Regions from separate parts of the Clostridium sp. BNL1100 genome, predicted to be linked through region 2. Evidence: a T-box and tRNA genes for the amino acid it is inferred to sense, from the RefSeq annotation. Region 2 holds a T-box; the other holds one or more tRNA genes.
What was found. A T-box is a leader RNA that pairs with one kind of tRNA and senses whether it is charged. The one in region 2 lies ahead of ileS (isoleucine--tRNA ligase), so its partner is inferred to be a tRNA-Ile.
Positions count from the first base shown of each region.

Region 1 (10,681 bases), 670 kb from region 2:
TACTTTGTATTAGGAGCTTTCCCCCATTGGGCTCGTATTTGTCTTCTGTTTTTATTTGTACGGGATATTTTTCCGGTCAAACTTAGAATTATACATCCCGCAACTATTGCTAGAATAATATAAAAAAATGTCATAACGTCCTCGCCTAACCTCTATTCCATGGAAGATGTATCTGTTTCCTCATGGATAATATTTCCGTTTTACCGATATCACTTTTTTGTATTCTATTTACGACTTCTTCCATACCTGCAGTGATAGCAATTGGTATTCCTGTCTTTTCTGAAACCTGAGATATTATACGGTTTCCTTCAAGAATTATTTCAGGGGTAGTTTCCTCTAACAGGTTACTATTATTTACCAATTTTGTAACCTTTATATTTGCTCCGTCTTCAATAATAGCAATCATCTCGGCTATCTTTTCAGGTGAATCTGTCATAATCCTCTTTGTATTTATTACAAAAAACATTTCATAGTCGTCGCTGACTATTTCTTCCTTGAACCTTGATACAGCTTTAGCACCAAGGTCGTCTCCTCCTACATCCAATACCACTTTTGTATCCTTGTCTTCAAACAATGAGTATATTTCCGGTGGTATAGCAGGTATATCAACGTTGGTATTGGCATACATAGGAAGAATTACTTTTATATTTTGTTCTTCCAGTGCATCCTTTGCATCCGCTGTTCTGAAATAGGGGTTTATTATGTCAAAATCTACTATAGCTGTTCTATACCCAGCTTCTGCCATTTTCATGGCATAATTGACTGCGACCTCTGTTTTTCCGCTTCCGAAGTGACCGGTAAATATGTTGATACGTTTATCAAACATTTGTAAAATCTCCTCTTAATTAATTACAATTTGTATCCTTTTTAAATCCAATCAAATCTTTTATTACTTCTCCTCCAATAATTAAACCCATAACTGAAGGAACAAATGAAAGGCTTCCCGGTATCTGATGCTTCACGGTACACTTTCTGGCTGTTCCTTTAGGACATATACAACCTGCACTGCAGCTGGAAGTCTCGGTTTCAACAGGTTTTATAGGTTCTTCTGTGGAATACACTACCTTTAGTTTTTTAATTCCCCTGTTTCTAAGTTCCTTTCTTACCACTTTTGCAAGAGGATCAACTGTTGTTTTGAATATGTCCGAAACCTGAAACCTGGTCGGATCAGTCTTGTTACCCGCTCCCATCGCACTTATTATGGGTATTCCCAATTGATTCGCCCTTACTACCAAGTCAATTTTTGCGGTTACTGTGTCAATTGCATCTACAATATAGTCAAAGCTGCTATCCAGTATCTCTTCAGCTACATCCGGCATATAAAACTTCTGAATGATAGTAACATCACATTTTGGGTTTATTTCAAGAACTCTGTCTCGCATAACTTCAACCTTGGGCTTGCCTACGGTTTTTCTGGTAGCATGAAGCTGCCTGTTTAGATTTGTAAGGCATACACAGTCGTCATCTATCAGCACGAGATGGCCTACTCCTGTTCTGGTAAGTGCCTCTACAGTAAATGAACCTACTCCCCCCACCCCGAATACTGCTACCTTGCTGTTTTTTAGTTTTTCTAGTCCTTCTGTTCCAATAATTAATTCGCTTCTGGAAAACTCGTGCAACATATTATTGTCATATCCTCCGTAATCCGCACCTGCGGTGAAAAATTTAAATTAAATTAGCTTTGTCTTATGCTTTCAGTTGCGCTACACACTTCTATAAGCCTCTTTGCAGACATTACTGCTCTTTTTACTGCCTCTTCATCATCTTTGGCAGGACGGGTAGCACACACCCCCTGATGTCCGCAATTATCATCGATATAGCCGTCTCCTACTATTATCATTCCATTAATAAGCATCATATCATGCATCGCTTTTATTGTTGTTTCTTCTCCGCCGTATTGAGAGGCTCCCACTGCCATACAAAGTCCAACTTTATTGTACAAACCTTTGTTTGCCCTGACCTTCCTTGTTTTATCAAACATCGCCTTTAGCTGTGCAGAAACACTGCCAAAGTAAACAGGACTGGCAACCACTACACCATCTGCATTTCTTAATATTTCAAAAGCTTCTTCAAGCTTTGTACCCTTATAGCAATTTCCAGTACATGGATTTGAGCAAACCGTACAGAAACCACACTTTTGCTCCTGCATTATTTTTCCCACATTGAGAAGAATGGTTTTCGCACCTCTTGTTTCACATTCCTCCAGAACCTTTTTAACCAAGAAACCTGTGTTTCCTTCTACGTTGGGACTCCCATTCAAACCTACTATATACACACTCATCACTCCAAAACTTTAAAAAATTAACATTACTAAAAGGATACACTAAATGTACTATTAAAACAAGACGAGGAAAAAAGATCAAATAAAAGACGGTAAGCATCTTGATATGCCTGCCGCCTTAACACCAAACAATAACTTACTTAACTTTTATTTTATTTTCTACTACATTGTAATAAACATTTTGTTCATGTACTTTACTCGAACCGTCCTTTATTTCTGAAATCTGTTTCAATAAACAGTTCTCAGGATTTTCCCATTTAATAAAATCATACTTGTAAATATATAAACCGCTGTCCTGACCAATGGTTTTGCCGTTTACATCCTTGTCGCCATTAAGAATAATCTTATCGTCTTCACATCGTATTATTACTACCTTATTTTTTATACTTTCGTGTTTTTGACTTTCTAAATTATTCTGGTATGCAAAAGCATTATATTTACCATCAGGTGATAGGTTAAAATCACTAAAATCTCCTATGTCGTAAAACAACTTATGGGTACTCGAAGTTTTTAAATTATATGTGTATAGCCAGGTTTGAGTTAGCCTGTTATCTTCTCTTCCTCTAACATAGAAGTATAATTTTTCTACCTTATCATTTACCAGTATTTTATCTATTCGATAGCCTTTCTTAAATTTTTCCCTGAATCTTAGAAGATTTCTAATTTCGGGTACTTTTGAAGTATCTATTGTTTTATTTACTTTCTTTCCTTCAATTTTATATGAAATATCTATAGTTACCTCACCGTTCATATTTTCAATAAGGCTGGCTTGTAAATCTAGTTTTTGCCGGTTATTTACAATTTTTATATCCTCTTTACTGTTAATTTCACTTTTATATGCAAGAATACCATTATTGAGATTTTCCTCTGTTAATGAATTTCTTTGAGGTATAATACTGTTATTTGATGGCTTGCTAAATAAAATTGCACCTGCTATCAACAGCGAAAGCAATACGACATATGAAATTGAAAGAAATAGCTTTTTGTTCTTCATATACTGCCTCCTCTTTGGATACCATTTTGATGATATTTTGTACAAAAAAGTTTCTTGTATACCTTTTGACAAAAAAACCCCGCTTTTTATTATATTAAGCGAGGTGCGTAATGTTACGTATTGATTTTTATATTAAAATCTAATCCTTATATTCTAAATAGACGTTTAGCATTTTCACTAAGAATAGTTTTTTTCTGCCTGTCAGTCAATTTTAATTTCATAAATCTTTTTACGTCATGTACTGAGCTTCCCCATGGAAAATCAGACCCAAAAAGTATCTTGTCCTCTCCTGCTTCATTGATAATATCAACCACTTCACTGTCATCCAACCAACTCGGTTCATTGACACGGGCTATTTCAGGATAGCCTGTTATAACTATGGATGTGTCAAAGTATACATTTTCATATTGTTTTGATACTTTTAAAACACATTCCTTGTCTCCATCCGCCATGTGAGCAAGAATTATTGGAATATCCGGATATTTGTCTATTATAGGAACTATGGACTCAAAATCTGAAAATTCATTTAGTCTTGCATTTGAAACCCTACCACAATGTATAAGGATAGTAAACTTGTTCTCGCTGCACTTTTTATATAGTTCGTCCATTCTGGAATCGTTGATATCAAACCCTTGAGCCATTGGATGAAGCTTTATGCCTTTTGCTCCAAGCTCCACATACTTTTCAAAATTCTCAGCCAGCCGCCCCTCCATATCAGGGTGAAAATTTACAAGTGGTACAAGTCTCCCTTCTGAGCAATTTGCAGTATCTATAGTCCACAAATTATTACTGTCTAAAATCTTTGGTGGTGCAAAATTCGCCATTACTGTTCGGTCTATCCCCACCTCGTTCATATTTTGTAATACATTGGGTATTGTTCCGTTACCGGGATTTTTAAACTCAATATCATATAGTTTATTAAAGGAAGTCATAATTTTGGCTGCTATACCATCATTGGCAAATGTATGGACATGGCAGTCAATTATCTCAAATTTATCATTCATTTTTTCGTATTTCTCCATTTATATTTGTATTTAATATAACTCATGTCCCCTGTAAAAGCAATAATCAAACTCCATAATATTACAGCTGAATTCCCTCTTACATTTTTTGTATATATATTTGTTTTGGGAGAATAATAGTTTATAGTTATGGATTAATATTTTTTTAAGGAGGACTGTAAATGAGAGCATCTGTAGATCAGGACGGTTGTATAAGTTGTGAATTATGTACCTCTATATGCCCCGCAGTATTTAGTATGAACGAGGATAATAAAGCCGAAGCTATTGAAGAAGATATACCGGAAGAAAACCTTCAGGAAGCCGAGGATGCCAGAGATGCCTGTCCGGTAAGCGTTATTGATCTGGAGGAATAGAACATATTAAAAGACATCCCATTAGGCAAGTAATTAAAGGGATGTCTTTTTATTTTGGAATAAACACCTGATTGTTAAAACTTTTCATTTTTAATTCGGTTATACTCTTCCTGATATAATTCTTCCATTTGCTTGTATTCAGATTCTAATTGTTCAAACTTTCTCGTTAATTCTGCCATTGCCTGTTCTTTTGCAGCGTTCTCATCCTTTAACTTATTTATCTGATCTTTAAGGTCATCTTTATTTTGAGTATGCTCATTTGTCAGTTCCTCCAACTGATTTGCAATTGCTTCATCCTTATATTCGGCTTCAACCATCAATAATTCTATTTGCTCTTTAAGACTTTTTTCATTCTTTTCAAACTCGCTTTTTATAACTTCCAATTCATTGGTCTTAGAAGTCATAGCTTCTTCCATGGTAACTGAATCGGACTTAAACTTTTGTATTTGTAAGGTCAGTTCTTCTACTTTCTGTTTGTATTCTTTTTCTATTAATTCAGTTTCAATATGTTGGTTCTTTGTTATATTTTCTAATTTATCTAAAGTTTTAAAATAGTCATCTGCAATATTAATTGCAGCCAGTACTGAAATCATCCCCGAATTAAGTGCACTATTAACTTCAGAAAACTCCCTCATTTTTTTATCAACGTAGAGAGCAAGCTTATGAATATATTCTTCGGATTCTGCTCCTGAAACCGTGTACCTGCTTCCATATATGTAAACTTCAGTTTTGTTCCTGTTTGTCATTACCCTTCTCCCCAATATAATAGAAAAATATAAGTTACCATAACAAATGAATTAGAAAAACACTTGGATTTAATATTACATTATTCGCATATTAAACTCAATACCAAATTTACAGACTATTAAATGTTTTTGTAAACAAAAGTAAACCTTACTACTGGTTAAAAGCAAAAACACTGGCCTAAAAAGCCAGTGTTTTTGATGAATTACGAGTAAGTCTATAAGCCGGGTTCTGTATTAGACGATCATCTATCTAGGCCATACATTTCTGCATGGCTCAAGCCACCTCCCCGGGACTGACGGGCAGTCATTGCGTCCCTCCACGGTGTTGCTCCAGGTGGGGTTTACATAGCCGACAAGTCGCCAAGTCGCTGGTGAGCTCTTACCTCGCCTTTCCACCCTTACCATATATGGTAGACCCTAATATGGCGGTATATCTCTGTTGCACTTTCCTTAAAGTCACCTTCACCGGGAGTTACCCGGCACCATTGCCCTATGGAGCCCGGACTTTCCTCATCTACGCCTTTTCAGGCAGTATCTGCGATCATCTGGCTTACTCATAAATTAAGAACTTTAAAATTCTCTTAGGACTATTAATTATAGATGTTGAATTAATATAAGTCAAGCAAAAGTAAATGGATCAGCTTCCATTTTACTACAAATTATATCAAGTTCCTTGAATCTTTTGTTTAGTATATCCCTTAATTTAGGTAGAATTATTCGTTCTGTTGAAAAATGCCCCGCGTCAACGATACACAGGCCCATTTGAGCGGCATCTAGCGCAGTATGGTATTTAATATCACCTGTTACTAAAATATCCACCTTGTGGCTTTTTAAGTTCTCCAGGTCGTCATCAAAGCTGCCGCAAAACACTGCAATTTTTTTTACCTTTTCAGGTTTTTTACCGATTATCCTGATATTCTCTATAGCTAAGTTTTTCTTAATGTCTTTAATAAATTCATCAAATCTCTTATAATTTAGTAATTCTCCTATTTTCCCCATTCCTAAATCGCAATTCAATCCTTTTGGAATATAAGGTTTCAAATTCTGACAATTTGTCAGGTGTAAGGACTCTGCCAAAGTATCATTAACTCCGCCTGGGGCTGTATCAAGATTTGTATGTGCACTAACAACTGTGATATTGTTTTTTATCAGCTTTGCAATCTGATCTCCCTTAAAGGTTTCCATATCTATAGATTTCAGCTTTGAAAAGATAAAAGGGTGATGCGAAAGAATCATTTGAGCACCATTTCCTACAGCTTCCGAAATCACGTTAGATGTTACATCCATACAAAGGAGTATTTTTGTTACATTACTGTCCCTGCTGCCTACCATCAGCCCTACACTATCCCACTCCTCAGCATACCGCCAAGGTGCAATTTCATTTAAATAATTAATTATATCTCCTACATTCATGTCCTTCACCCTTACTAATAATCATATTTATAGTTTATTAATCAAGCTTATATACTCCTTCTTTTGTCTTACGTATTGAGTTTTAAGCGCATCATTTTCTTTCATATCTTCCAACTGTTCAAGTACCCTGTCAATTTGCTTTACCTTCATTCGACAATAAGAACCAAGTAATGGATCTTTTTTATCTATAAGACTTTGTCCAACATGAAGTTCAAAGTCAGAGTATTGTTTTTTATTTCCACTGAACTTGGCAGAGAGCACACAGTACATTTTAGGACCTTCAGCAACCATTTCTTCATCATATATTTCAAAAGCGTTGTCATACAACCATTTTCGTACAACGTGAAGATCATTCATAGGCTGTAATACCAGTGCATCAGTATTAACGGCTTTTTGCCTGTTTGACTCCAAAAGCTCTGTCAGAAGTGTTCCACCCATTCCGGCAATGATTATTGAGTCCGCTTCGTTAATTTCTATAGTATCCAAACCGTTGCCAAGTCTTGTTTCGATCTTTTCAGATAATTTATATAGAGAAATGTTGTTACTAGCCATCTTTACAGGCCCTATTTTAATATCAGATGCAATTGCCTTTTGGCAAACACCGTTCTGAACCAGATAAATAGGAATATATGCATGGTCAGTTCCTATATCAGCCAACACATTACATTTAGGAACTTTATCAGCGATTAATTTGAGCCTTCCCTTTAAATTTAAAATCAAAACATCCTCCAAGTATTGTAACTAATATCGTCATTTTCTGTATTACCAGATTAAATTATACACATACTAAAGATAATTAATCAATGTTTGATTTGAAAGTAGGACAAAAAATATGAAATGAGGTATCTGCTGTGAGCTTTTTCAGAAATAAGACCGTGGTAAACGATATTGAAGCCCCCATATCAAGCACTCTTTTGGGAAGAGATATTTTAGGGGTTAATCCAAATGACCCTGCATTAAATAAAACAACTATCGATTTGCAGGACGAAAAGTTAAGTACGGACTATACCAGCAGAATTAAATAAAATAAAAAAAACACGCTTTTGCGTGTTCTTTTTATTTGGTGGGCCTTCAGGGACTCGAACCCCGGACCAACCGGTTATGAGCCGGTTGCTCTAACCAACTGAGCTAAAGGCCCGAATTGGCTCCTCAAGTAGGACTTGAACCTACGACCCTGCGGTTAACAGCCGCATGCTCTACCGACTGAGCTATTGAGGAATATCTCTATGCCGCTCATCTGAGGGCCTTGCTCTCGCGAGCACATAAACTATTATACTTACGAACTCTAAACTGGTCAACACCAAAATAACTATATATAGACTATTTAAATAGTTTATTGTCGTTTTTCTAACTTATAATAAACCAATCGAATAATATCTATTATTTTTAATTTTCTAAATTATGACTATTAAGGTGCAAAAAAACCCCCTATCCTTGATTTATTCCGGATAGCGGGTCCAAAGATTAGTCTAAATAATCCTTTAACTTTTTGCTTCTGCTTGGATGTCTCAATTTTCTTAACGCCTTTGCCTCTATTTGACGAATACGCTCTCTGGTTACGTTAAACTCCTTACCAACTTCCTCAAGAGTTCTTGCTCTTCCATCATCCAAACCAAATCTAAGCCTCAGAACTTTCTCTTCACGTGCAGTTAAAGTATCTAGCACGTCAATAAGCTGTTCTTTAAGCAAAGTAAATGCAGCAGCTTCAGCAGGTGCAGGAGCATCATCATCGGGAATAAAGTCACCCAAATGACTGTCTTCCTCTTCTCCTATAGGAGTTTCTAACGATACCGGCTCTTGTGAAATTTTCATTATTTCACGAACCTTGTCTACAGACATACCAATTTCTTTTGCAATTTCGTCAGGTTGTGGTTCTCTACCCAATTCCTGCAACAATTGCCTTGAAACTCTAATCAATTTATTGATAGTTTCTACCATATGAACAGGAATACGTATAGTCCTCGCCTGGTCGGCAATTGCCCTTGTGATAGCTTGTCTGATCCACCATGTGGCATAGGTACTGAATTTGAAACCTCTTCTATAATCAAATTTTTCAACTGCCTTAATTAATCCGAGATTACCCTCCTGAATCAAGTCAAGGAACTGCATTCCTCTACCAACATACCTTTTAGCTATACTAACAACAAGCCTTAGATTAGCCTCTGCTAATCTCCTTTTTGCTTCTATATCACCGTTTTCCATTCTATGAGCAAGATCAATTTCTTCATCTGCTGATAAAAGGGGGACTTTACCAATTTCTTTAAGGTACATACGTACAGGGTCATCTATACTTATACCCTCTGGAATACTAATATCAAGTTCCTCGTCCGTAAGCTGAATTTCTTCCATTTCAGCTTCCATATCGCCAACAACATCAACTCCCATTGTTTCAAGGGTTTCGTATATTTTTTCAATGTGCTCCGGCTCAAGCTCGATTTCCTCAAAAGCATCCATAATCTCTTTGTAGGTTAGCATTCCCTTTTGCTTTCCTCTATCTATTAGTTCTTTTAGTAATGCCTTTCTACTTTCCTGACTATGTTTCACTTATTTCCCCTCCTTTCGAGCTCAATTACAAACCTTTTTTCTTTATAGCTATATTCGATACAATACTGCTTAATTCCCGATTTAATAATTCAACATCTCCTTCTGTCAGATCACTTCTCTTTTTAAGCTCGATTATTTCATTTTTTCTTTCTTCCAAGCTAAACAGGTCTATCTTTCTAATTATATCCAAAGCCGCTTTTTTATTATCCTCAAATATGCTCTGAGACTGCACTATATTTGCAAAACTTTCTGCCATTCCGGGAGAAAGTTTATTTAATATTTCACCCGTTAATATCCCTGCCTTACTTTCAATTCTTTCGACTGCAAAATCGAATGCATTTTTTACTTCATCCGATTCAAATCTGTCCCAACCAACAACATCTTTAATGTTAAAGTATACACTATTATCAATGCATATAGTTGCCAACAGCATTAATTGCAATCTGACCAACCATTCTTCCTGATTTTTAACAACTGTACTCTTTCGTATTGGATTTCGGCTAAAGTTATTATTACTTGGTACTTGTTTTTTAAAATTTGTATCTACGTCCTTTTGCTGCTTTGCTATTTCTGATAAAATTGATTGTGTACTTACGCCCAACTCCTCAGATAATTTTTTTACATAAAGTTCTTTTTCTACATTATTGTCAATTTTGTCCAATATAAGTACAGCTTTATCAAGAAACCTAACTTTTCCTTCATTTGTTGAGGTATCTATATCATTTTTTAACGAACCAAGCTTAAAATCAAGCAAACCTTTGGATCTATCAACAAGCCGTTTAAACTCTGTAACTCCATGAGCTTTAATAAACTCATCAGGGTCTTTGCCTGATGGGATTGTTAAAACCCTAACATTACAGCCAATTTCATTTAATAAATCAAGGCTTCTGAATGCAGCAGCCTGGCCAGCTGAATCAGAATCAAAGGAAAGAACTATTTCTTCAGTGTACTTCTTCAAAAGTCTGCCCTGATTTTCTGTTAATGCTGTTCCTAACGGAGCAACTGAATTTATTATTCCACTTTGGTGTAATGATATAACATCCATGTAACCTTCGGATAAAATCAGTTGTTTAGAACAAGCACTTTTAGCAAAATTCAAGGCATACAAGTGTTTACCTTTCTGATAAACTTCAGTTTCAGGAGAATTCATATATTTTGGCTGAGACGAATCAAGAACTCTCCCTCCAAAGGCAATTACATTTCCTCTGATGTTAAATATTGGAAACATAATCCTACCTCTAAATCTATCGTAAATTTTACCACTTTCTTCCTTATATATAACAAGCCCACTTTTTATAATAGATGACTCACTAAAGCCTTTAGCTTTT
Region 1 is NC_016791.1:1,833,703-1,844,383, reverse strand. Features, by position in the region: gene CLO1100_RS07635 (DNA mismatch repair protein MutS) at 1-134, opposite strand, end outside; gene CLO1100_RS07630 (P-loop NTPase) at 146-826, opposite strand; gene CLO1100_RS07625 (tRNA threonylcarbamoyladenosine dehydratase) at 846-1,622, opposite strand; gene CLO1100_RS07620 (flavodoxin family protein) at 1,676-2,275, opposite strand; gene CLO1100_RS07615 (hypothetical protein) at 2,418-3,275, opposite strand; gene CLO1100_RS07610 (amidohydrolase family protein) at 3,422-4,279, opposite strand; gene CLO1100_RS07605 (ferredoxin) at 4,459-4,650, shown strand; gene zapA (cell division protein ZapA) at 4,725-5,396, opposite strand; RNA gene rnpB (RNase P RNA component class A) at 5,599-5,953, opposite strand; gene CLO1100_RS07595 (Nif3-like dinuclear metal center hexameric protein) at 6,015-6,809, opposite strand; gene CLO1100_RS07590 (class I SAM-dependent methyltransferase) at 6,837-7,529, opposite strand; gene CLO1100_RS20760 (hypothetical protein) at 7,661-7,834, shown strand; tRNA gene CLO1100_RS07585 (tRNA-Ile) at 7,871-7,947, opposite strand; tRNA gene CLO1100_RS07580 (tRNA-Asn) at 7,952-8,027, opposite strand; gene rpoD (RNA polymerase sigma factor RpoD) at 8,274-9,353, opposite strand; gene dnaG (DNA primase) at 9,379-10,681, opposite strand, start outside.
Region 1: it encodes a tRNA-Ile, which carries the amino acid that the T-box ahead of ileS (isoleucine--tRNA ligase) is inferred to sense. The anticodon was not compared.

Region 2 (10,681 bases):
TGGATGGATAGATATTAATAAGGAAGAAATTCTGAAAAAAGACCTTTTGGCAGGAGATGTATCTTCCATTACAGATACCGCTATGGATTTGATGGAAGAGGACTATGGATTAATAGCTATTGATGTAGATGTGGCCGGGGCAGACGAACTGCTGTTATCTCATGTAGTAAAGGAAGCTCAGACTTACTTGAAACAGCCATTTGTTTTAAAATCGGACAATCCCAAGTCTCTGGAGGCTGCTCTGAGAATATACAAAGGCAGGGCGGGAGTAATTACTAAGGCTTCTGACTGTGTGGATGAATTACTTTATAAGTACGGGGCTGTAAATGTTGGAGGATTTATTTCGAATGAAAAATAATTTTTTAAATTCCCTTGTTAGATATCTTGTGGAAAAGGATTATTACCACCTGATATCAGCTGACAATCAGATGCCTGATTTATCTAATGGTATTGCAAGTATGATTAGAGAGATTCAGGGAACTTCTGTATTTGTTGAAATTATTGATGCAGACAGATACACAATAGAACAAATCAGGAACATCATGTTAAATGGTGCAGCAATGCTGAATAATATTCAAGGTAGTAACGCTTATATTTTCAAGGTTTTTCTGTTTGAAAACACAACTGATATGGATAAAGTTGAAATTATAAAGCAACATCAGATGGATATTACCTCGGAGAAACGTTTTTTGAAATGTATTTCTTTAAACATTTCTGCAAAACAGGTTGAGAAATATTTCAGTGTTCCGGCTTTTGATGCCGGATTGGTAAAGTCTTTTAAAAGATTTTTTTCAAAGGGCCTTGATAGAAGAGAAACCGATTATCAGGATATAGAAGGCATTATTGAGAAAAGAAAAAAGGACTTTGAAATACAATTCAAGGTTCAAACGCCATGGCTGACATATATTATTATCGCATTAAATATTGTTATGTATGGCTTGTTGCAGCTTGTGTCCATGAAAACCGGAACTGCTTATGAACAACAGCTAGAACCCTTTGGGGCCAAGGTAAATAATCTCATTATGGAAGGGCAGTATTGGAGATTTTTTGCACCTATGTTTCTCCATGCTGATATTGTTCACTTGGCTGTAAACTGCTATTCCATTTATATTATAGGGTCTCAGGTGGAAAAAATATTCGGAAGAGGAAGGTTTTTGGCTATTTACTTTGTGTCGGGTTTCATTGGCTCGGCAGCAAGTTTTGCCTTCTCGCTGAATTCCTCTGTAGGGGCATCAGGTGCAATATTTGGTTTGGTAGGTGCTATGTTGTATTTTTCGTTACGACGTCCTGCTCTTTTAAAAAGCAGTTATGGTGTGAATCTTATTACTATGCTTGTAATAAACCTTGCTTATGGTTTTATGAACAAGAGAATAGACAACCATGCACACATAGGTGGTTTTGTGGGAGGATTTCTGACTACCGCAGCAGTGTATTCTTACCAAGAAAGAAATGGAAAAACCTTACTGAAAAAAGCAACATCGATTTTGCTTGTGGCAGCAATTGCAGTCGGAATGCTATTTTACGGCTTTAATAATGATATAAATGTTCTTTCTCCTAAGCTTGCTGCACTGGAGCAGTTTGATATTCAGAATAACTGGCCGGAGTCGGAAAAAAAGGCAGAGGAAATTCTTGAGTTGAACCCATCCGACAAAAATACAAAGATTAGGGTATTATGGTCATTAATCAGGGCTGAAGTAGGTCAGGGAAAACTTGATGAGGGGATTCAGAATTCAAAGGCTTTAGCGGAACTAAGTCCGGCTGACGGACATTATCTGCTGGGTGTCATATACTATAATACAAAAGAATTTGATAAAGCCAAGCAGGAGCTTGAGGAAGCCAAAAAATCAGGCTCAACGAATACTGAAAATATTAATGAGATGCTTTCCGGTATTGAAAACAGTAAATAAGAAACAAAGCAAGAAAAGGCATATTAACCAATATAAATTTGGTTAATATGCCTTTTAATATATGTTTTTAGACCATTTCTGAAAAATACCTGTGAAAACTAAGGTCATTTGTAAGTTCCGGATGAAAGGATGTGGCCAGCATATTGTTTTGTCTGCATGCAACTATATTTTCGTTTACACGAAGGAGAACCTCCACCTGTGGAGCTACATTAACCACATAGGGTGCTCTTATAAATACCAAAGGAATTTTTTCAGAGGAAAGAGCCGGAAGGGAAACTTCCGTAGTAAAGCTATCCAGCTGCCTCCCATACCCGTTTCTTATAACGTTTATGTCCATTACTTCCAGATGACGGCGGTGGTCATTTGTGATTTCTTTTGCAAGAATAATCATGCCAGCACAGGTTCCCCATACAGGCATCCCTGAGTTTATTCTTGTTTTTATTGGTTCTGTCAAACTGAAATCACAAATAAGCCTTCCAATTGTAGTGCTTTCACCACCGGGAATAATAAGTCCGTCTATTGTATCAATGTCTTCTTTATATTTTACACTACATGGCTCTACATTTGGTATTTTGGATAGTTTCTCCAAATGCTCCGAGACAGCACCCTGCAAACCTAATACACCTATTTTTTTCATTTTTATCCCTTTCTGTAAGCTTACCATCCTCTGGAGGCGTACAGGCTGTTGCCTGACAGTTCTCTTACATCAATGGAATCCATTGCAGTACCCAACTCTTCTGAAACTTCTGCTATAATTTTGGGATCATTATAATAAGTAGTTGCCTTTACAATAGCCTGAGCTCTTTTGGCAGGATCTGAAGATTTGAATATCCCTGAACCAACGAAAACACCGTCGCATCCAAGCTGCATCATTAATGCTGCATCTGCGGGAGTTGCGATTCCGCCTGCTGCAAAGTTAATAACAGGAAGTTTACCGTTTTCATGAACATAGAGCACAAGGTCATATGGAGCAGCGAATTCTTTTGCTATGGTCATAAGTTCCTGTTTGGATGCACTCTGAACCTTTCTGATTTCGTTTGTTACAGTTCTCATATGTCTGACAGCTTCAACAACATTCCCGGTGCCGGCTTCACCTTTTGTTCTTATCATGGATGCACCTTCACCAATTCTTCTGAGAGCTTCTCCGAGATTTTTTGCACCGCATACAAATGGAACCTTAAATGTATGCTTATCTATGTGAAATTCTTCGTCGGCGGGGGTTAATACTTCGCTTTCATCAATATAGTCGATTGAAAGGGCTTCAAGTACCTGTGCTTCAACAAAATGTCCTATTCTAACCTTGGCCATAACAGGAATTGATACGGCGCTTTGTATATCTTTTATCATTTTTGGGTCGGACATTCTTGCAACTCCTCCGGCTTTTCTTATGTCTGAAGGAACTCTTTCAAGTGCCATTACTGCAACGGCACCGGCTTTTTGTGCAATTTCGGCTTCCTTTGCATTTACTACATCCATTATTACTCCGCCTTTGAGCATCTGTGCAAGATTTTTGTTTAATTCATATCTCTCATTCATAATACATACTCCTTTACTTTTATTTATAAATAGAATATACTAATTGTACCGATACACTTATAAGTGATTGCGGCTAAATTTCGTACATTTTTACACAAAGAAAATTAAATGTCAATATGAATTTCAAAAAAAATAAAATGGCTTTTTACTTGAATACACAGATAAAATGGAGTATTTCAAATGTATAATATAAATTTAGAGCTTGTGTCAGTTAATGTGAAGGTGGAGGCAGTATGAAAATTGTATCGATACAATTAACAAATGATGAGCAACCAAAGTATTTACAGCTATTTAACAGCATCAGAGAACAGATTTCACAGGGCGAAATGAAACCTGGAGAGCGTCTTCCTGCAATAAGGAGTCTCGCTTCCCAATTGGGAGTAAATACGAGTACAATAGTTAATGCATATAAACAGCTTGAGAGCAACAGCTATATAACAGCCAAAAAAGGAAGCGGATATTTTGTTTCAAATACAAAAACCGGAAAGCTGGATACACATTTTTCCAGTGATCTTGGATTGTTCAAGGATACCTCTGTTATTAACTTTGCAAGTGCAACCCCACACCCGTCAATTTTTCCTATTGAATCATTTAAAGCTTGTATAAATGAGGTGTTGGAAAGGGACAAAGGCTTTGCCTTCGGGTATGACGAGAGTAATGGCTACAGGCCATTGAGGCAGTCAATTCTTGATTATTTTAACAGGGAGTATTCTATTTCCGTTGAAAATGAGAGTTTTCTCCAAATTGTTTCAGGAGCACAGCAGGGTATAGATATTATAGGCAAAGTACTTTTAAACCCCGGAGATTATGTTGTAACAGAAACTCCTACTTATGATGGTGCTGTTGCAGCATTTAAATCAAGAGGTGCAAGGATTGTCAGTGTAAACATGGATAAAGATGGAATGGACATGGAAGAACTTGAAAAAAAGATTCGTATATGCAAACCCAAATTTGTATATGTCATGACAAGGTATCAGAATCCAACTACGGTGTGCTATAGTCAGGAAAAGCTTGAAAGACTGATGCTTCTAGCGAAAGAGAATAACATGTATGTTGTTGAAGATGATTCTATGTCGGAGTTATATTTTGAAAAGGAAAAGCCTACGTCTCTGAAGGCTCTGGATAAAGACAACGAGTATGTAATTTATTTAAAAAGCTTTTCAAAAATCCTTATGCCGGGCTTAAGAGTAGGAAGCATGGTTATACCTAAAAATTTAATTGATGATTTTACTAAAATAAAGCATACAAGTGATATTTCTTCATCCGGATTGATACAAAGGTCCCTTGACTTATATTTCAGAAGCGAAAAGTGGGACGAACATTTGCAGTATATGAAGGAGATTTACAGAGGCAGGTTTGAGTTTATGCTTACCGGCTTGGAAAGACTGAGAAAATATGGACTGAAATATGAAAGACCAGGTGGAGGGTTGTACTTCTGGGTAAAATTGCCACGTTATCTCTCAGCAAAGCTTTTTTATCAAAAGTGCAAAAAAAATGGTCTTGTGTTTATTCCATCGGATATATTTTATGATAATATACACAAAAACTGTGATGATTATATAAGACTTAGTTTTGCATCAGCAGGAATTGACCAAATAAGTGAAGGTATGGCGATTTTGGAAAAGTGTCTTAAAAATAATTATCAAGAAGAATAGTTAAGCCGTCTGAATCTTCCGAAAAGCTTGTTTCTGTAATATTTTTTATAGGTACTTTGGCTTAATCCATAATCAATCAAGACGGGGACATCGTTAACGATTCCCCAGCTTGATGCTCTCTTTAAGTCACCACTGCCTATTTTTTTACTTTCTATATCTTCCTCAAACAATGGCCTTTTAATAAGGTCACTCATAGTTTGTACTTTGTAGTACCTTAAAACTATTCTAATATCAGTGATTTTTTTAGCTTTTACCATTATAAGATACCTATGATTTTCAGAAGCAGCAGCAATTTCTGCAAAGAAGTCTGACTTACATGAACGGTAAGTAGAATACTCGGTTTCATTCTGTAAAATGCCTCTGACATCCTTTGCTACCTTAACTACATAACCATTGCCTAAGTCATAAACGTTCCGACATGAACCCGAACCGATACGTTTATAGTTATTCTTTTTTAGATTAAAAATGAGTTCATCAAAGTCAAAATGCATTTTGTGCTCCTAAATATAAAGTACATTACATTTTATTCAAACGATTTGATTATGTGATTTTTAATTATAAGAGAGTCGTTTAGTGGTAAAAATTAAAATAGTAGCCTTGACGGCGGTTGGGTAATTGATGTATTATTAATTTAATATAAAATATTCTAAATATGATGATTGGAAAGAGTAGAAAGCAGTTGGCTTCACAGAGAGCGGAAGCGTGGTGGGATTTCCGCAGGTTCAAGCTTTTGAAAATCATCCATGAGTTGCAGCCTGAAATTCAATAAAAATGTATAGGACATAAATTGAAGTAGGGTGTGCCGGTGATGAGCCGTTATAAAACGAAGTGATTATTGTCATGTTATTATTTTTCATGCTACAAAATAATTTGGGTGGTACCGCGAAAATAGCCTCGTCCCTTTGATGGAACGGGGCTTTATTATATTTTAGAATAATTAATTTACTATATTTAACCGGAGGTAATAGAAATGGCAGAAGATTATGGAAAATCTTTAAATCTACCACAAACTGACTTCCCCATGAGGGCAAACCTTCCTCAAAGGGAACCAGAATTCCTAAAAAAATGGGAAGACATGGATATTTATAATAAGCAATTAAAAAAAGCAGAAGGAAAGCCTTCCTTTATACTTCATGATGGACCCCCGTACGCAAATGGAGGTATTCACCTTGGAACTACTTTGAATAAGGTATTAAAGGATATCGTTGTAAAGTATAAAAGTATGTCAGGATACTATACTCCATATGTTCCGGGCTGGGATACACACGGACTTCCCATCGAACAGAGAGCCATCAAGGAATTGGGGCTAAAGAGGCATGAAGTTGGTCCTGTTGTTTTCAGAGAGGCATGTGAAGGCTTTGCCATGAAGTACCTGGATATACAGAGAGAATCTTTCAAACGACTGGGTGTAAGGGCTGACTGGGAACATCCTTATATAACGCTGAAACCAGAGTTTGAAGCAAAACAGATAGAAGTATTTGGTGAAATGGCTAAGAAGGGCCATATATACAAGGGGTTGAAGCCTGTATACTGGTGCCCTGAGTGTGAAACCGCTCTGGCTGAAGCTGAAATTGAATATGCGGACGATACTACCGTTTCAATTTATGTTAAGTTCCAGGTAAGGGATGACAAGGGAATTTTCCAAGGTGTTGCACCGAAGGAAAAGATTAACTTTGTAATATGGACAACAACTACATGGACTTTGCCTGCAAACCTTGCAATTTGTTTGAATGAGTCATTTGAATACTCTGTTGTAAAGGCAAACGATGAATACTATGTACTTGCTGCAGAACTTGTGGAAAATACCATGAAGGCTGCTGCTATAACAGAATATGAAACCGTTGCAAAGTTCAAAGGAAGCGAGCTTGAGGGAATTCTTTGCAAGCATCCGTTCCTGGACAGGGATTCAATAGTTATTCTTGGAGACCATGTTACCCTTGAAGCAGGTACTGGTTGTGTTCATACTGCTCCCGGACATGGTGCGGAAGACTTTCTTGTATGCCAGAAATACAAGATTCCTGTATTGGTTCCTGTTGACAGCAAGGGCTTCCTGACTAAAGAGGCAGGACCGTTTGCGGGAATGTTCTACAAGAAATCCAATCCTGCAATTATTGAAAAATTGACCCAGGATGGCAGACTTTTAGCTTCCGAGAAGATTACTCACCAATATCCCCATTGTTGGAGATGCAAAGACCCAATCATATTCCGTGCTACCGAACAATGGTTTGCATCCATTGACGGGTTCAGAAAAGAAGCATTGAAAGCAATCAAAGATGTAAAATGGATACCTGAATGGGGAGAAGAAAGAATTACTAACATGGTAAGGGATAGAGGAGACTGGTGTATTTCCAGACAGCGTATCTGGGGTGTGCCGATTCCGATATTCTACTGTAAAGACTGTGGTAAGGAATTAATAACTGATGAATCCATAAAGGCTGTGGCTGATCTTTTCAGAGAAAAGGGATCAAATGCATGGTATGCTATGGACGCTTCAGAGATTCTTCCAAAGGGAACTAAATGTGAATGTGGACATCACGAATTTTCAAAAGAAACAGATATTATGGATGTTTGGTTTGATTCAGGTTCCAGCCATGTAGCGGTTCTCGAAAACAGAGAAGGATTATCCTGGCCGGCAGACCTGTACCTTGAAGGAAGTGACCAGCATAGAGGATGGTTCCAATCCTCACTTCTTACATCTGTGGCTACAAAGGGAAATGCACCTTACAGAAAAGTACTGACACACGGTTATGTTGTTGACGGCGAAGGCCGTAAGATGTCTAAGTCGCTTGGAAACGGTATCGACCCTGCAGATGTTATTAAGGAGTATGGAGCAGATATACTAAGACTTTGGGTTGCTTCTTCCGATTACACAACTGATATAAGAATTTCAAAGGATTTGTTGAAGCAGCTGTCAGAGGTTTATAGAAAGATAAGGAATACTGCAAGATATATTCTTGGTAATATAAATGATTTTAACCCAGACACAGATAGTGTTGATTACAATGAACTTAATGAACTGGACAAATGGGCATTGAGCAGGATGAATAACCTCATAAAGAGGGTAAATGAGGCCTATGACACATATGAATTCCATTTGATGTTCCATGCTATACACAATTTCTGTGTTGTTGACATGAGTAACTTCTATCTGGATATAATAAAGGACAGACTTTATACTTCAAATGCTGACTCAAAGGAAAGAAGAGCAGCTCAGACTGTAATGTATGAGATCCTTCATAACCTTGTAAGAATGTTGACTCCGGTTCTTGCATTTACTACTGAAGAAATATGGCAGTACATGCCTCACAGAGCAGACGATGATACTGAAAGTGTTCAGTTGAACAGCTGGCCACAGGTAAATGAAAAGTATGTAAATACAGAACTGTCAGAAAAGTGGGAAAAAATATTCGAGCTTAGGTCAGATGTTTCAAAGGCACTGGAAATAGCAAGAGCTAACAAAACCATAGGCCATTCTCTAAATGCAAAAGTAACTTTATATGCTGATGGAGAAAGTCTTGAGTTTATAAAGAGCATTGAAAGCGACCTTGTTACCGTGTTCATAGTTTCAGCTGTCGAAATTAAAAATCTTGCTGATGCTCCGGCTGCTGCTCAAAAGGGAGAGGAAATGCCCGGAATAAAGGTTTCGGTTGAACAGGCACCTGGAGATAAGTGTGAAAGATGCTGGATGTTCAGCGAATTTGTGGGCAAGGACGAAAAACACCCGACACTTTGTAAGAGATGTGCTGATATAGTAGGTTAATAAAGCATATCAGATTTGGGAGACATATTATGATTAGACATACTATAAATCTAAAGGAAAGAAGTTATCCTATTTGTATTGCAACAGACTTTCAGGAACTTGGGAAAATTGTCCTATCATTCAGACAGGGTAACAAAGCACTGTTGGTTACCGACGAGAATGTTGATAACTATTATTCTGATGAGTGTATGAAAGTACTTCAAGACAGCGGAATAGAGGTTAACAAGCATGTTCTGAAGCCCGGTGAGAATAATAAGACACTTGAGGCAGTTTATGGTATATATAATAAAATGGCAGAGTGCAAGCTGGACAGAAGCAGTATTGCGCTGGCACTTGGAGGCGGTGTAGTCGGCGATATTGTCGGCTTTGCCGCTGCCACCTATATGAGAGGTATCAACTTTGTACAGATACCCACATCACTATTGGCTCAGGCAGATAGCAGTGTTGGAGGTAAAACCGGGGTTGATTTCAATGGGCATAAGAACATTGTGGGTGCATTTTATCAGCCTAAAGCAGTGTTTATTAATGTAAATACTATTAAGACACTGCCTAAGAGAGAGATTTCTGCAGGTCTTGCCGAAGTAATCAAACATGGCTTGATTATGGATGAAGAATATTGTGATTATATTAATTACAACACTGATAAAATTTTTAAATTTGATGAAAATGTACTACAATATCTGGCTAAAAAGAATTGTTCCATAAAAGGCTATGTTGTTGAACAGGACGAAAAAGAGGACGACTTAAGGGCTATTCTTAATTTGGGTCACACAATTGGTCATGCCATTGAAACAGTTGAAAATTTCAGGCTTTTGCATGGAGAATGTGTGTCTATCGGAATAGTTGGAGCATACAAAATGGCGCATTACATGGAAATTTTGGGTGAGCAAACAGTTAATCAGGTTAAAGCCATTCTTGTAAAACTTGGACTTCCCGTTTCTTTGCCGGGACTGGATGTTGAGAGAGTATACAACCAGATATTTTACGATAAAAAGGTAAAAGACAATAGGCTAAAGTTTGTTTTACCACGTAGAATTGGAGAGGTTTTCCAGTGTACCATTGAAGACAGCGGATTGATTAAAAAGGTTCTTTCTGATTTGGCCAATTAATATTAAAAAATTTTGATTAAGCATATTAACCGTTTTAGTATTTGATAATACGGTTAATATGCTTTTTTGTATGTTTTAGAAAAATTTCTTACGAATAAATAAAGCTAAACAGAACAACCATAATTATAGTGAAAAGTTTTAAATTGTTTTCATGTGGAGGGAGTACTTATAAAAATATGGCCAACAACAATCATTTAATTAGTGAACTGTCAAAAAAAGTTGATAATTTGTCTCTTAAAATGGAGAAGATGAAATTCGTAGATTACGTTTATTATCTTGAACATCCGAGAAAAATGCTATGGGCCAATTTTGTAAGTGGTCTGGCAAGAGGCTTTGGAATAGCTATAGGTTTTACTATTCTAGGAGCAATTGCCATATACTTTTTAAATATTATAGTAAAAATAAATCTTCCATACATCGGACAATTTATAAGTGATATAGTGAAGATTGTGCAAAGCAGCAGTAGAAATGTTAGATGACAGATGAACATAGGAGGAATCATATGGACAAGAATCAGCTGTTGCATTACAAAGATAAGCTTATAACCGAAGCAAAAAGGGCTGACACTGCATTGGAACAAATGAGGGATTTAGACCAGGGGGAAATGAGCAATTATACTTCTTTGGAGCTGTCAAATTACGATAATCATCCTGCAGAACTGGGAAGCGAGCTATATACACTGGAGATGAATCTGGCTCTAAAAGTCCATGAACA
Region 2 is NC_016791.1:2,505,805-2,516,485, reverse strand. Features, by position in the region: gene CLO1100_RS10585 (homocysteine S-methyltransferase family protein) at 1-358, shown strand, start outside; gene CLO1100_RS10580 (rhomboid family intramembrane serine protease) at 348-1,907, shown strand; gene pdxT (pyridoxal 5'-phosphate synthase glutaminase subunit PdxT) at 1,975-2,544, opposite strand; gene pdxS (pyridoxal 5'-phosphate synthase lyase subunit PdxS) at 2,565-3,443, opposite strand; gene CLO1100_RS10565 (PLP-dependent aminotransferase family protein) at 3,677-5,098, shown strand; gene CLO1100_RS10560 (hypothetical protein) at 5,086-5,589, opposite strand; T-box leader at 5,745-6,003, shown strand; gene ileS (isoleucine--tRNA ligase) at 6,069-8,858, shown strand; gene aroB (3-dehydroquinate synthase) at 8,888-9,967, shown strand; gene CLO1100_RS10540 (DUF5665 domain-containing protein) at 10,144-10,446, shown strand; gene CLO1100_RS10535 (TraR/DksA C4-type zinc finger protein) at 10,470-10,681, shown strand, end outside.